2 regions of the Paenibacillus thiaminolyticus genome follow, and region 1 is predicted to be linked to the other one. Evidence: riboswitches for the same ligand, from Rfam matches in the RefSeq annotation. Region 1 holds a riboswitch; the other holds the start of a gene.

Region 1 (7,714 bases):
ATAAAATCGGTGTGCGCTTCCGGCAAATAGAACAGCTTCTGCACACTCTGGCCGTATCCCGTTCCGGTCACCCCACCGTGAGCCAGCGCGATTAAAGATTGAATCAATTGGTAGCCTGACCCTTCCGGATCATCGAACGGATTCAAAAACGAAATAATCCGCTGGTAGCGATAGCTGCGGCTGAAGGCAAGAAAGACCAACAGCACTCCAAATCCCCCGCTCAGCATCACAATATGACGCATATTCGCCCCGCCGATAATAATAATGGTCATGGATATAATGGTAATGATCATCACCGAGCCAAAATCCGGCTGCAGCATAATTAGAAGCAGCATGACCCCAATCACAATCAAAATGGGCAGCAATCCCCTAGCGAAAACGCGAATCCGCTCTCCTTTTTTGCTGATTAGATGTGACAAATAGATGATCAGGGCCAGCTTGGCGAATTCCGTAGGTTGGAACCGCATGCCGCCGACACTGAACCATCTTGTCGCCCCATTCACCTTGATGCCGAAATAAGGAACGAGCACAAGCAGCACAATCGAGAACAGAAGCAAGAAGGGTGCGGCCTTGCTCCATTTGCGAAAGGGAATGTTCATGAATACAAACATAGCGACAAGGCCGATGAGAGCGAACAACATTTGCTTCGACATATAATAGGACGGCTTCTCATACTTCAGGCTGACGACGACCGAGCTGGCGCTGTATATCATCGCCAATCCGAACATGACCAGCAGCAATGTCACAAAAAGCAGCAAAAAATCCGGACGGCCTTTTATCGTTTGCTTCAAAAAAAATCACCTCGTGCATCCTGCAAAATGAAAACGTTAAAAGGATGGGCATCTATGCCCCCGCTGTTCCTGTAACACTATCAAGTGTATTGACTCATCAGCCAAAAAAGGTTATGAAAAGGTTAAAGTTGTTCCCGGGAGGTTGACAAAATCAAAAAGCCGGGTTAAGGTTTAACATGTCGTAAAGACCTTGTTAGGTGAGGCTCCTATGCAAACATAGGCCACTGCCCAGAAATATCGAAAGATGCCCATGGGTAGAACAGGAATTGCCGGATTAAGGCTTTTCTTAAGGTGGCTAAGAGAAGAAGGCTTCTCTTTACGTTGCATAGTGCTAAAACTCAACTAGGGGGCGCGGGAATGTTATATTTGCGTGCATTCATTCAACCCTCTAGGACTCCTGGAGGGTTTTTATTTTATTCGAAAAAGGGGGGAGAACACCCAATGGATAGTAGTTCCAGTAGTCCATCATCTAAGCAAGTTCATAGTCTTGTGAAGAGTGAGAACGAGGTTCTCCTTACCCTTACCTGTGATTCATACTGTGATTCGCATGCTGCCTGGTATCAGGGCAGGTGTATTTAAGTATGCATAGATGTAAGCAGTGAGTGTAAGGAGAACAGGAACTACAAGCTCTTCCTATGTGCAGGGAGAGCTTTTTTGTGTCTGTTAGGAATGGATAATAAGGAACAATGTGTGGAAGGATGTTTGCGGATAGGAGGAAATTATGATGGAACAAAAATGGATGATTCAAGAATTGAAGGACAGATTGTCCGAACAAAATCAGGACGCCCTTACCGATTTTCTGGCCCGGTACCAACCTTATGATTTAGCCGAGATGTTAATCGAGCTTCAGGAAAACGACCAAATTCGATTTATTGCCGTACTACCTATTCCCCTCGGGGCAGAGATTTTGGAGTATGTCGATCCCGAATTGCAGTACCGAATTTTGGACCGCGGGACCAAGGAGACAGCAGCTTCCATGCTTAATGAAATGTCCAGCGATAAAGTGGCCGATCTGCTGCTGGCCATACATCCCCACCAAGCCGGAACTTTATTAGGGCTTCTGCCTGCCGATTACCGGGAGAAAATCAGCGCTCTGATGCAATACCCTCCAGAGTCGGCGGGAAGTCTGGCTACCGTTGATTATATTGCGGTGCGGAATTATTGGACGGTGGAGCATACGCTGCAGCACGTCCGTAAAGTCGGGCAAGATGCGGAATTGGTCTCTTACTTTTATGTGCTAGATAATAACGGCAAGCTGGTAGGGATCGTCTCCCTGAAGCAAGCTATCCTCGCCCAGGCTGACTCCAGACTAGAGGACATCATGCTCAAAGATTTCGTGTCGGTGTCTGCGCGCATGAACCAGCAGGAAGTGGCGACGATTTTATCCAACTATGATCTGGTGGCTCTTCCCGTAATTACCGATGAACAGCGAATGATCGGGATTATTACGGTCGATGACTTAATTGACGTTATCCATGAGGAAGCAACGGAAGATTTTCAGAAAATAGGTGGAAGCCAGCCTTTAGAAGAGCCGTATTTTAAAAATTCCTTTTGGAAATTATTCCGCAAGCGAATCGGATGGCTGCTTATCTTATTTGTAGCCGAAGCCTATACGGGGAATGTGCTGCGTCATTTTGAAGACACGCTCTCGGAAGTAATTGCGCTCGCATTCTTTATCCCCTTGTTAGTCGGCACGGGCGGAAATACGGGAACACAGACCGTAACGACGCTCGTTCGCGCCTTGGCTCTCGGGGAAGTGAAGCCGAAGCATATCTTCAGAGTCATCCGTAAAGAGGTGTCCACCGGATTGATTCTGGGACTTTGTATGGGAGTCGCAACCTTTATTCGTGCACAGATACTGGGCGTTGGCTTTGATATCGGAAGCGTCGTCGCTGTCACGGCTATTTTTATCGTGATTTGGGCCTCCCTCATCGCCGCTGTGCTGCCTCTGGTGCTGCACAAGCTCAAAGTCGATCCGGCCGTTGTCTCCGGCCCGTTTATTACCACCTTGGTGGACGGTACCGGACTCATCATCTACTTTACTTTGGCTAAAATGATGCTGAACTTGTGATTCGAACGGATCCAATCCTGCGTGTTTTAGTGATAACGAATATCGCTATCGCTGCCTATCGAGAGCCCTATCCTCTGCCGGGATGGGGCTCTCGGTGCATAATACTATCTCCTCCCGTTGCTGCTATCCGGATCCGGAGCCGCTTGCCCGATCATAAGTGAATCGATATAGCACTAGCGACGATATCTATCGGTTCACGGCCGGATTGATTAGACAAATTTCCCGCGATCGGCGAGAATAGAAAATGTGTCAGGCCGAAACAGATGCTTCTGTTATTTTTGGATCCTTATGCGAAAATAGCTTGTTATCAACGGAGGAGATACCCCTATGCTGCTTCAAGTGAACGGCATGAGCAAGAGTTACGGGATAACTCCCGTATTGTCGAATATTACGCTGCAGATTCTGGAGCGCGAGCGGATTGGGCTGGTCGGCGTCAACGGGGCCGGCAAATCGACGCTCCTGCAGCTCATCGCCGGAGAGATGTCCCCGGACAACGGGACCATTTATAAAGCCAAAGAAACGCGGATCGGTTACCTGGCCCAGAACAGCGGACTGCAATCGAACCGCTCCATCTGGGACGAGATGATGCTCGTATTCGCCCCATTAGTGGAAGCGGAACAAGAGCTGCGGCAGCTCGAACATGAGATTGCGGACCCGGAGACCGCCGCCGACTCCGCCCGCCATGAAGCGGTGATGCGCAGATACGCCGAGCGCTCGGAATGGTTCCGCATGCAGGGCGGGTACGAGATGGAGACGCGGGTGCGGAGCATTCTTCACGGGATGGGCTTCAGCCAGATGGATCCGGGCACGCCCATCCATACGCTAAGCGGCGGCCAGAAGACCCGGCTGGCCTTGGCCCGCATTCTGCTGCAGCAGCCCGATCTGCTGCTGCTGGACGAGCCGACGAACCATCTGGACATCCATACGCTGACCTGGCTCGAGAATTATCTCCGTTCCTATCCGGGAGCGGTGCTGGTCGTGTCTCACGACCGTTATTTCCTCGATGCGATGGTCACCACCATTATCGAGATCGAACGCCATCAGGCGAAGCGCTACACCGGCAATTATACGAAGTATATGGAACTAAAAGCGGCCGAGTACGAGCAGCAGATGAAGCTGTATGAGAAGCAGCAGGACGACATCGCCCGGCTGGAGGATTTCGTCCAGCGCAACCTCGTGCGCGCTTCGACGACGAAGCGGGCGCAGAGCCGGCGCAAGACATTGGAGAAGATGGAGCGGCTGGACAAACCGGCCGGCGAGCTGAAGAAGGCGCATTTCCGCTTCGAGACGACGAGGCAGAGCGGCAAGGATGTGCTGCATGTGCAGCAGCTCTCCGCGGGCTATGACGGCGCCGATCCATTGTTCCGCCATGCGGAATTCGATCTGAAGCGCGGCGAGATGGTCGCCCTTATCGGTCCGAATGGAATCGGCAAGTCGACCTTGCTGAAGGTGCTGATCGGCAAGCATCCCCATCGCGACGGAAGCTGCCGCTGGGGTACCAATGTCTCGATCGGCTACTATGATCAAGAACAATCGACGCTGAATCCGAACCATACGGTGCTCGAAGAAGTGTGGAGCGCCTATCCTCATCTGGAGGAGGTACGGATACGGACCGTATTGGGGAACTTCCTGTTCAGCGGAGATGATGTGACGAAGAAGGTCGCTTCCCTGAGCGGCGGGGAAAAAGCGCGCGTCGCCCTAGCCAAGCTGATGCTGCAGCAGGCGAACGTGCTGATTCTCGACGAGCCGACCAACCACCTCGATCTGTTCAGCAAGGAAGTGCTGGAATCGGCGCTGTACGACTATGAAGGCACGCTGCTGTTCATTTCCCATGACCGCTACTTCCTGAACAAGATGGCGGAGCGCATCATCGAGCTGGATGCGGACGGAACGCACCTGTATCTCGGCAATTATGACGACTATATGACCAAAAAGCAGGAGCTTGCCGAAGACGAAGCGATTCGCGCCTCGCTCCAGCCGGCGGCGCCAAGCAAGCCGGCCGCGTTCCAGGGCAGCCCCGCGGCGGACTGTGCGGCCGATGCGGGCTTGAGCGCGGCGGAGGCCTATGAGGCCGACAAGCAGGCCAAGCGCGAGGAGCGCGCGCGCCAGCGGAAGCTGGAGCAATTGGAGACGCAGATTGCCGCCCTGGAAGCGAGGATCGCGGAGCGCGAGCTGGAGCTTGCCGAGCCGGACGTCTATAACGATTATGTCCGCATTCAAGCGATTCAGGCGCAGCTCGATGAAGACAAGGAAGCGTTGAACGCGGTATACGCCGAATGGGAGCAGCTGATGGAAGCCTAGCAAGCCGTGAAGAAGAGGCACGCTCGCATGCATGCCGCCCTATCATAAGAACAAGGGGCCGCCCCGAGGTCTGTTCGGACCCTGAGGGCGGCCCCTTGCCATAAGACGGCAGGCACGTCCACGATGCCGCTGCCTCCTAGACGATCGGCATCACCCGCCCGCCCGTCATGACGATCAGCTCCTGCGGCGTGAGCGGCAAGACGGCGTGCGGATGTCCCGCCGCAGCCCAAATTTCCGCATACCTAAGCAGATCTTCATCGATCAGCGTTACCATCGGCTCCTTATGCCCGATTGGCGGAATGCCTCCGATGACGAATCCCGTATGCTCACGCACAAAATCTGCGTCGGCTTTGCCCAGCTTCTCGCCGATCTCCTGCCCAATCCGCTTCTCGTTAATGCGGTTGGTTCCGCTTGCGACCACCAACAGCGGCTTCTCCGACTGCTTCATCCGGAAGATGATGGACTTCGCGATCTGAGCGACCTCGCATCCGATCGCCTCTGCCGCTTCCTGGGCCGTGCGCGCGCTGTCCGGAAGGACGACGACCCGATTGGCGAAGCCAAGCTCCTCCAATTTGTCCTGCACCGCTTGCACTCGATCATTCATTTTTTCCATTATGATGATTTCCTCCTGCCTCGAATCCAATCCACTGCTGAAATCAATAGCGCGTTATTCCTCGATCATCTTTATCCTGCAGGCTGCGGCGGCTGCCCGTTTTCATGTCATGAACCCCGGGATTCACCACGCACTTGTAAATCACAAGTTATACACAGATCGCGACAGGGCGAGAGGCTGCTGATTCCATGCTTCATGTTCATTTTTCGCTGTCATACCAATGGTTTTCGTGAAACCCCCAACATTATCCACTGTTTTATCCACATTATCCACAACTAGCAGGGCATATCTTGAAAAATCTATCCTCTTTTTCACCTGGATCTAGACCTTGGTCCTAAAGGGGAGTAAGCGTTTTATCCCCATTTTCAACAGGATATGTGGATAACTTTGTCCACATCCGCATCAGGATACATCGTGACGCTGGGCGGACACGAGCTCCGCCTCTTCAATAGGTGTTCCATGAGCACCGGCGCCGCGAAGCGCCTGATTGCAAGCAGCCATATAAGCTTGGGCCGCAGCCAGTACGATATCCTGATGCGTCGCGCTTCCCTGGTACACCTGATCATCGAGCGACACCGTCACGACCGCTTCACCCGACGCCTCTTCCCCGGAAGAGAGCGAATGCAGCTCCAGATCCTCGAACCGGATCGGCTCCCGAACAGCTTGGGACAAGGCGCGAATGACGGCTTCAATCGGTCCGCTGCCTACACCGGCATACGTCTGCTTCTTGCCTGTCGCCTGCTCCTGCACGGTCACGGACGCGGCCCGCTTGCGGTCAGTGCCCGCCACCACTTCGACGTCAAGCAGGCTCAACGGCTCCAGCTGCTCGTTCAGTGTCTCGCCGATGCATTGCAGCAGTTGATCATCCGTTACGACCTTCTGCGCATCGGCCACGCGCTTGAAGCGATCATACACTTCGTTCAACTGGTCGGCATTGAGATGGACGCCATATTGCTCCGCGCGGTGCTTGAGCGCGTGCCGGCCCGAATGCTTGCCCAGAACAATCATATGATGCGGGATGCCCAGCTTCACCGGATCCATAATCTCATACGTGCTGCGGTTCTTGAGCAGGCCGTCCTGATGGATGCCGGATTCATGCTGGAAGGCGTTGCGTCCGACCACCGGCTTGTTGTAGGCAATGGGGAAATGCATCATCCGGCTGACCGCGCGCGATGTCTCGTACAAATATTCGGGCCGAATGCGGGTCGCGGCCTGCAGGGCATCGCCGCGCGTATCCAGCGCCATGATCAATTCCTCCAGCGCGCAGTTCCCCGTCCGTTCGCCAACCCCGTTGACCGTCACCTCGATCTGGGTCGCGCCCGCTTGAATCGCCGCCAGACTATTCGCGACCGCCAGCCCCAGGTCGTTATGGCAGTGCGCGCTGAAGATCGTATGCTCGGCCCCGCGGGCACCCTGGCGCACCTTGCGGAACAGCGCCCCGTATTCCTCCGGCAGCGCATAACCGACCGTATCCGGCAGGTTGATAATCGACGCGCCTTCCTCAATCGCCGTCTCCACCAGCTCGATGACGAAGTCCACATTCGAACGTGTCGCATCCATGGCCGTGAATTCGATGCGATCGGCGAATTGCTTCGCATAGGCCACTGTCTCTCTCGCCATCTGCTTCACCTCGGCGCGCGATTTGCGCAGCTGATGCTGAAGATGGATATCCGATGACGAGATGAATACATGAATCCGGCGCTGGGCGGCATCGGCTGTCGCCCTCACGGCCGCGTCGATATCCTCCCGGACCGCGCGCGCGAAGCCGCAGATCTCAACCTGCGGATAGAGGCGGGAGATGCGCTGCACCGCTTCGAATTCCCCCGGACTCGAGATCGGGAAGCCCGGCTCGATCACGTCCACCCCGAGCCGGACGAGCTGCTCCGCCAGTTCCAGCTTCTGCGGCAGCGTCAAGGCCGCGCCCGGGGCCTGCTCGCC
Region 2 (7,714 bases), 980 kb from region 1:
GTAAATGTGTCAGATCCTGATGGATGAATAATTCCAACAGGTGGCACAGGGTTTTGATTAAACGGTATATTCCCACCAACTGGTATAGTTAATGTACCAGTAATTGATGTGTTAAGGGAAAAAGATCCAAAAGCAGCAAGTGTACTAATTGATGGACCGGTTGCTCCGGTAGTTCCTGTTACCCCTGTCACACCAGTAGGTCCAGTAGCGCCTGTTACCCCTGTCACACCAGTAGGTCCAGTAGCGCCTGTTGCTCCTGTCGCACCAGTTGCCCCGGTTGCCCCGGTAGCTCCGGTTGCCCCAGTTGCTCCGGTTGCCGCAGTTGCTCCGGTAGCCCCGGTAGCCCCGGTAGCTCCAGTTGCTCCTGTCACACCAGTAGCGCCAGTTGCTCCTGGAGGTCCACCAGATGGCCCTGTAGCCCCGGTTGGGCCGGTTGGACCTACTAAAGAAGGGGCAGCCAAGATGTTTTCCAGTTTAGATTGAAGGAGCAGCTCTTTCTTAATTAATCCTTGCAGCGTAGTTTGAACACTTGAATTTACCTCCAGCAACTCACTGATGGTCGCCGGAACCGAAAGTCCTGGCAGCGTACCGATAGCGTATTGGATTTTTTCTGCTTCGGCATTAATAATGTGTCCTAGCCCTAACTCTTCAATCGCTATAGAAGATAACAAGAGGTTCAAGGCGTCATCTCTAGTAATCGTGATGTTAGGGGTTATATTAGGAATATTCGCTTGCGACATTGTCTTCCTCCCACTATGAATTATTGTTTTCTCGCGTGTTCTCACTCATTCTTAGATTTTCAACCATCGAACATCCCGAGAGAAGGAGAAGTCATGTATCTATGTCATAATTTTCTGGAGGAGCCGGTGACGGGAAAAGAGGTTGGGATACCATTCCCTCGACAGCTTACCCTCCCATGTCGCACTGGGTCGTTGCGCTTATGGAATAAACTCTACGGCTGCTCCGTGCTTCAAGTGTCGTTGGTTTATTTCATGTTCTGGTAGGGACGCGAAATCGCTTTGATTCAAGCAGCTTATTCAAACCTCGAAATCATTCATTACAGGAATGGCTCCTTTTGGTCGTATAATGCAGGATATGATTTTTTTTCATTAAAGGTGTGGACTTTTAACCATCGTTCGTGTTATACACGATTTTCAGAAGCAATTGGAAAATAGCTGCCCGATTGCATAATATTAATATTTATAGCAATGGATCGTCTATATAATCGATGAGGATTCGTCGCCAGCAGGGATGATAATAGACACTTCGCAATTTGACACGGGCAGAATCCTGGGCTCCGATTGGTATTTGTTCTTTAGCCGAATGACTTGGCGTTCTGATAAACTAAGCGCTGCCGCTCCCTCCCTATTGGTCATCCGCCCATCTATATTTTCTCCACAACGAGCACCTTCTTCATTTCTGCTTTTGTCAATGTCATTATCTCCTGTCCCATAGTGACATTATCTCAGAACAGTTATAGGGTGACATTGTCACAGAAGAACAACACCGTGACAGCGTCCCATTGACAGCATCAACCGTATCGGGGTATACTTCGTGGGTACCATATATTCCTCGTTAGGTGAGGCTCCTATGCAAACATAGGCCACTGCCCAGAAATATCGAAAGATGCCCATGGGTAGAACAGGGATTGCCGGATTAAGGCTTTTCATAAGGTGGCTAAGGAAACGAATCTCGTTTGCTTTACGTTGTATAGTGCCAAAACTCGACCAGGGGGAGCAGGCCTCTTTGTGCGCGTTCTAACCCTCTGGCATGTTCAGAGGGTTTTTATTTTGTATGGAAAGGGGAGAGCAGATATGGATGGCAGTCCGAGTCGGAGCAATGGCGTTTTTATTTCGTGTGTGTCCTGCAAAGAGAAAGTGTGTTGTTCGGTGTGCTCTCCGATCTTCGCCTAGCCTTCACCCCTGATCCCTGCGGATGGATTCGCGATGCGCAGACAGGGTGCCGCGGCAGGTTGATTTGATCTGCTTTCAGTCATCGGATAACGGCTGGCTCTCTCTTTGCGGGAGAGCTTTTTGGTGTTCCAACATGAGCTTGTATCCGAGAGGTGATCGCAATGATAGTGATGATGATGAAGCTGGCACTGGCCCTGTTGTTCGGGCTGTTGATCGGACTTGACCGGCAAATGAAGCAGAAGCAGCTGGGGATGCGGCCCAGCATGGTGATTTGCATTGCCAGTTGTCTGCTGACGATTGTGTCGATCGAAGCCTTCGGCAAATTCGGGGGCGCAGATCATCCGAATATGGATCCAATGCGGCTGGCCGCCCAGATTGTTAGCGGCGTCGGCTTTATTGGGGCCGGTGTTATTTTGCGCAGAAGCAATGAGGTGATCTCCGGGCTCACTTCCGCGGCGCTTATCTGGTCGGCATCTGCCCTTGGGGTCGCTATCGGGGCCGGGTTTTATGCCGAGGCGATCTGCGGCGTCCTGCTGCTGATTGCTGCCGTCAATCTGGTTCCCATTCTTTTGAAGTCGCTTGGGTCAGCGAGATTGAACCGCTGTGATGTGTCGCTGAAGGTCGTGGTGGAATCGAATCCTCGCATGACCGAGCTCATCCGGCGGATTCAGAAGAATCATATGCCTGCCCCGGAGGAGATGGCATCCACAGATAAGGCCGAATTCAAGATCCGGCACTTTAAGCTCAAAGATCTCGACAGTGGACGGCAGCGGATGGATCTGGTGCTGTCTGTGCCGGAGCATCATTATTTGACCGAGATCTATTATTACATCAAAAAAATTGATCATGTGCTCAGTGTAGAAGTGGAGCAGTTATAAACGGGAAGGGGAAAGGAGCGAATGTGATGATCCGTCTGAATGAATACCGGTATAAAGAGGAGTACACTTACCATTTGCTTCAAGCGCTGAAGTATGGGGAGGCCGAAGCTTTCCGCAAAGATTTCCAGGAGCTTCATCCGTCCGATCGGGCCCGTTTTTTCCTGGAGCTGAGCGAGAGCGGACGCTGCCGGGTATACTCGGTTCTGTCTCCGGGCGAGTTCGGGGAGATGTATGCTGAACTCTCGGGAATGCAGAAACGGTGCATGCACGAGTTGAACCGTCCCCAAGCCGTTCATATGCTGAATAAGTCTGGATGAGATGAACACAGGTTGATAAAAGGAGCAGGAGGCTTCATGGACAAGCTATCGATCGGCCGCATGGCGGAGCTGAACCATACCTCGGTGCAGACGCTCCGCTATTATTACAAGCTGGGACTGTTGAAGCCGGAGTTCGTCGATGAGACTACCGGTTACCGCTATTATTCGATCAAGCAGTGCGCCAGACTTGATTTAATCAATTATATGAAGTATCTGGGCATGTCGCTGGACAATATTATGGCCTGGTTCGACAGCGAGGATATCGCCTCGATTCCTGCGATGCTGCGGGAGCAGGCCGCGCTTGTTGATCGCAAGCGCAAGGAACTGGAGCAGATGGATAAGGCGATCCAGGTCAGCATCAAAAATTACGACACGTATATGAACGCGCCGCAGGACGGACAGCTTGTGCTGCAGCGTATTCCCGCGTGCTATCCGATAGGCGAAGTCCCTAAAACTGCACGGTGTCTCAAGACACGTTGATTCGGTAGGCAAAATCCTGCAAAAATACAGCAACTCGATAGGGACGGCTTCACCAGAAAGGGAATCCTGTAAAACGGCAGCAATTTCACCCGTTTCTCTTCGACTTCGCTCAAAAGGGCCTAAAATGATGTAGCTGTGCAGCAATTCCCTGAAATGTGGACTCATTGAGCCGAAATTCCTGTAAAATAGCAGCAATTCCCTCCACACGTTAAAACCCAAGGAGATTATGATGTCTCCGGAAGGCGATAACGCTCTGAATGCCAAGTTTCGATTAGGTACTCACCCCTCCCAAAAAAACAGGGGTTTTCCAACAGCCTGATTTACTGCAGCAGTTTTTTCAGGAGCGGGAATATGCCGGGCGTCTGCTTGACCATGTGAAGGCAAAGGGCTGCGAAGTGGCCGGCGATTATATCTGCGAAGTCGTGGTGGAGCTGCCGGTATTCCATACCGATGAACGGAATATGTTCATGAAGCTGCAGGTTCCGATAACACAGGGTTGACTCTATAGTTACTATAGAGTTTATGATAAGGACAGAGGAGCTCCTGCAAGACGATGGCATAATAGATTGTGAAAAAAGTAACAATATCTTTGGGAGGTTGTCCGTCATGAAAGAGAAAATTAGAGTCATTCAGTACGGCTGCGGAAAAATGGGTTTATATTTTCTAAGATATCTGCATGAGAAGGGCGCGGAAATCGTCGGGGCCATCGATGTGAATCCGAATATCGTCGGCAAGGACGCAGGCGAGGTGGCAGGCCTGGGCCTCAAGCTGAATGTGCCTGTCCGTGCGGATGCCGAGCAAGTCTTCAAGGAATGTGATGCGCAAGTCTGCATTATCGCGACGACAAGCCTGCTGTCGGATACGTACGCAGCATTCGAGCTGGCGGCCCGTCACGGGGTGAACGCGATCAGCACCTGTGAAGAAGCCTTCTATCCATGGACAACCTCCCCGGCTTTGACGAGCCGTCTTGACCGGCTCGCGAAGGACAACGGCTGCACCTTGGCGGGATCCGGGTATCAGGACGTATTTTGGGGCAATCTAATCACAGTATTGGCCGGAGCGACGCATCAGATTACGAGAATCGAGGGCAAGTCGAGCTACAACGTCGAGGAGTATGGCATTGCGCTTGCCGAGGTGCACGGGGCCGGATTGACCCTGCAGGAATTCGAGGAGAAGATCGCCAGCAACAACGACCTCCCGTCCTTCATGAGAAATGCGAACGAATGGCTCTGCTCGCAGTTCGGGTGGACGATCAAATCAATGGATCAGCAGCTCGTGCCAATGACGCATGATCAAGATCTGCATTCCACGACGCTCGGCCGCACCATCCCGGCAGGCGATGCCACCGGCATGTCCGCCGTCGTCACGACGGTGACCCATCAAGGTCCGGTTATCGTGACGGAATGCATCGGCAAAGTGTATGCCGAGGATGAAGTCGACCATAACGATTGGGTCATTAAGGGCGAGCCAATGACTGAGGTCAATATCTCCTGCCCGGCAACGGTCGAGCTGACATGCGCGACGGTCGTCAACCGGATTCCGGATCTGCTGCAGGCGCCGGCCGGCTTCTACACCACCGAGAAAATGGCTCCGGCTCAATACCGGACTTATCCGCTTCATTATTACGTCAAATAAGTTGATGATAGAACAGGCGACAGCTTCCGCTGCCGCCTGTTCGCCTGTTCGCGTGATAAGATGGTTCGGGCCATGCTCTCGGCTAGGCGCACAGCCTGAGGGATGGGGGAGAATTGGCGAACGCCCCTGCTTTTCCTTTATAATGGTCGGAAAGGGAAAGCTCTTTTACGGATTAAGGGGGTACAGCGATGAGCGTATTGGCGGTACAGGCATGCGTGGAGATTACGAGGACCATAGATTGCAACGAGGCACGGATTACGGAGACCTCGTACCATATCGAGCTGCACGCACATGAGGTGCGAATCCGGGACAAGCGGATCGCCATGTCGCAGATCTATGATATGTCTTGCCATCGCAAGCATGGCGGATCGGATGCGATCGGCTTTCTCTATTTGCATACGCATCGCGGGGTGGAGACTTATTTCGTCCGCGATAATCCCGCATCGTTCATCAACGCGTATAAGAAGCTGAAGCGGGAATCCCGAGTGATGAAGAATCATCCCTCCGACCAGCCGGAGGGATGAAGCCGGCTTGACCTGGTTATCCTAGGGAACGAAGCAGATTGGCCACTGCCCCTGAGAAGAGATGTGCTGCATCGGGGGCGGCAGAGAAGGAGCGATCATATCCGAAATGGATAACAAAGTGCAGGCTTATAAGAATGAGATTGCCGAGCTGGAATCGACCTTGCCGGACGTCACGCAAGCTTATCATGCGTTTACGGGCGCTTGCTTCGCCGACGGGGCGCTGGATGCGAAGACGAAGCAGCTGATCGCCCTTGGGATCGGCTTGTTCGCGAACAATGAGGTATGCACGTTATACCATGTGAACGAGGCGAGACATAAAGGAGCGGGCGACGCGGAAATTATGGAGGCCGTGGCGGTCGCGGCCGCTATCGGAGGCGGTCATGCGCTGTCCCAGGGCGTGATGCGGGTTCAGAAGGCGCTGAACGGCAACGGCGCTCACTTGTCTTAGGCCTTGGGCGTGTCCCGTCTAAGCTCGGAAAGTAAACGTTGAAAGTCCCCGGCGTCGTCGTTACTGCCCGGGGACTTTGGCGTTTTCCGCTATTGACTGCCGCCAAGCACCATCGCTTCCAGCTTGCGGCCGGCAGGGGTGTTGGCCAGTCCTCCTTCCGCCGTCTCGCGGAGGGAGCTTGGCATGGAGAGGCCGACTTCATACATCGCCATGATGACCTCGTCGGGCGGTATTCGGCTCTTGATCCCGGCCAATGCCATATCCGCGGCTACAACCGCTGCGGAGGCGCCGACTCCGTTGCGCTTCACGCAAGGAACCTCCACCAGGCCAGCCACCGGATCGCATACTAAGCCGAGCATGTTTTTCAGCGCGATCGCCATCGCTTCGGCTGACTGGCGCGGCGTTCCGCCCGCCATCTCGACAATCGCCGCCGCGGCCATTCCCGTGGCGGAGCCGACCTCGGCTTGGCAGCCTCCCGCCGCGCCCGAGATGAAGGCATTATTGGCGATGACGAACCCGAATGCTCCCGCCGTGAACAGGAACTCCACCATTTGCTTCCGTGTAGGCTTCAGCTTCTCCTTGACCGCGAATAGCGTCCCCGGCACGACGCCTGCCGCTCCAGCGGTAGGGTTGGCGCAGATGATGCCCATGGCCGCGTTCACTTCATTGGTTGCCACCGCCTTGCTGACCGCATCGAGAATGAGGGGACCGGCCAAGGAATGGCCGCCGGCAATGTAGCGCTGAAGCAGGACGGCATCTCCTCCGGTCAGACCGGAATGGGAGACGACCCCCTTCAGGCCTTTCTCGATCGCCTGCTCCATGACAGTCAGGTTGGCCTCCATCATGTGCATAATTTCTTCTTCCGATTGCTGTCGAATCTTCATTTCTCTTTCCAGCATGACACGCGATATGTTAATCTGTCTCTCCTCGGCAAGCTGGAGCAGCTCGGCTACGCTATGGAACATGGTCTGCCTCCTTCGGAGTTCGTGCGCTGATATGTCTTCACTTGCCATATCTCCTTAATATGAGGGAGCTTGTGCATATGATGGATGACCGCGTCGTCGATCGATTCGTCGAGCTCGATCGCCATCAAGGCGCTCTGTCCTTTGCCCGAACGGGATACTTCCATATATCCGATGTTGATATGATGCTCGGCGAGCAGCGACGTCACATGGGCTACGGCGCCGTGCTTGTCCTCGTGCAGGACGAGCATCATTGGATGGCTGCCGTACGGGTTGTCGTCTAATTGAATGACTTCACGGATTTCCATGCTGCCGCCGCCAATCGATACCCCGACGACCTCCAGCGCGCCACGCTTGTCTCTCAGGGTAAGACGCGCGGTATTGGGATGCTCCACGATGTCATCCGACAGCACGAACTGTACGTCCAGCCCTTGCTCCGCGGCGATATCGAGGGCGTCCGGAATCCGCTCGTCCGCCGTGTCGAAGTCAAGAATTCCGCTTATGATGGCCACATCGGTTCCATGGCCCCGGTAAGTTTTGGCGAATGATCCATACAG

What was found. Region 1 has a riboswitch for magnesium ahead of mgtE (magnesium transporter). Riboswitches for the same ligand answer to the same signal wherever they lie in the genome.
Region 2: another riboswitch for magnesium. It lies ahead of FLT43_RS07930 (MgtC/SapB family protein); the one in region 1 lies ahead of mgtE (magnesium transporter).

Annotation. Positions count from the first base shown of each region.
Region 1 covers NZ_CP041405.1:2,723,976-2,731,689, forward strand. Annotated here, with positions in the region: gene ftsW (putative lipid II flippase FtsW) at 1-791, opposite strand, end outside; M-box (ykoK) riboswitch at 974-1,148, shown strand; gene mgtE (magnesium transporter) at 1,516-2,862, shown strand; gene FLT43_RS12280 (ABC-F family ATP-binding cassette domain-containing protein) at 3,190-5,163, shown strand; gene FLT43_RS12285 (YbaK/EbsC family protein) at 5,300-5,776, opposite strand; gene FLT43_RS12290 (2-isopropylmalate synthase) at 6,179-7,714, opposite strand, start outside.
Region 2 covers NZ_CP041405.1:1,747,508-1,755,221, reverse strand. Annotated here, with positions in the region: gene FLT43_RS07940 (alpha-helical endospore appendage domain-containing protein) at 1-740, opposite strand, end outside; partial or broken gene FLT43_RS30800 (ISNCY family transposase) at 1,296-1,432, opposite strand; M-box (ykoK) riboswitch at 1,565-1,741, shown strand; gene FLT43_RS07930 (MgtC/SapB family protein) at 2,075-2,791, shown strand; gene FLT43_RS07925 (hypothetical protein) at 2,818-3,108, shown strand; gene FLT43_RS07920 (MerR family transcriptional regulator) at 3,145-3,588, shown strand; gene FLT43_RS30485 (hypothetical protein) at 3,963-4,088, shown strand; gene FLT43_RS07910 (NAD(P)H-dependent amine dehydrogenase family protein) at 4,195-5,223, shown strand; gene FLT43_RS07905 (hypothetical protein) at 5,412-5,747, shown strand; gene FLT43_RS07900 (carboxymuconolactone decarboxylase family protein) at 5,845-6,195, shown strand; gene sdaAA (L-serine ammonia-lyase, iron-sulfur-dependent, subunit alpha) at 6,285-7,160, opposite strand; gene sdaAB (L-serine ammonia-lyase, iron-sulfur-dependent subunit beta) at 7,145-7,714, opposite strand, start outside.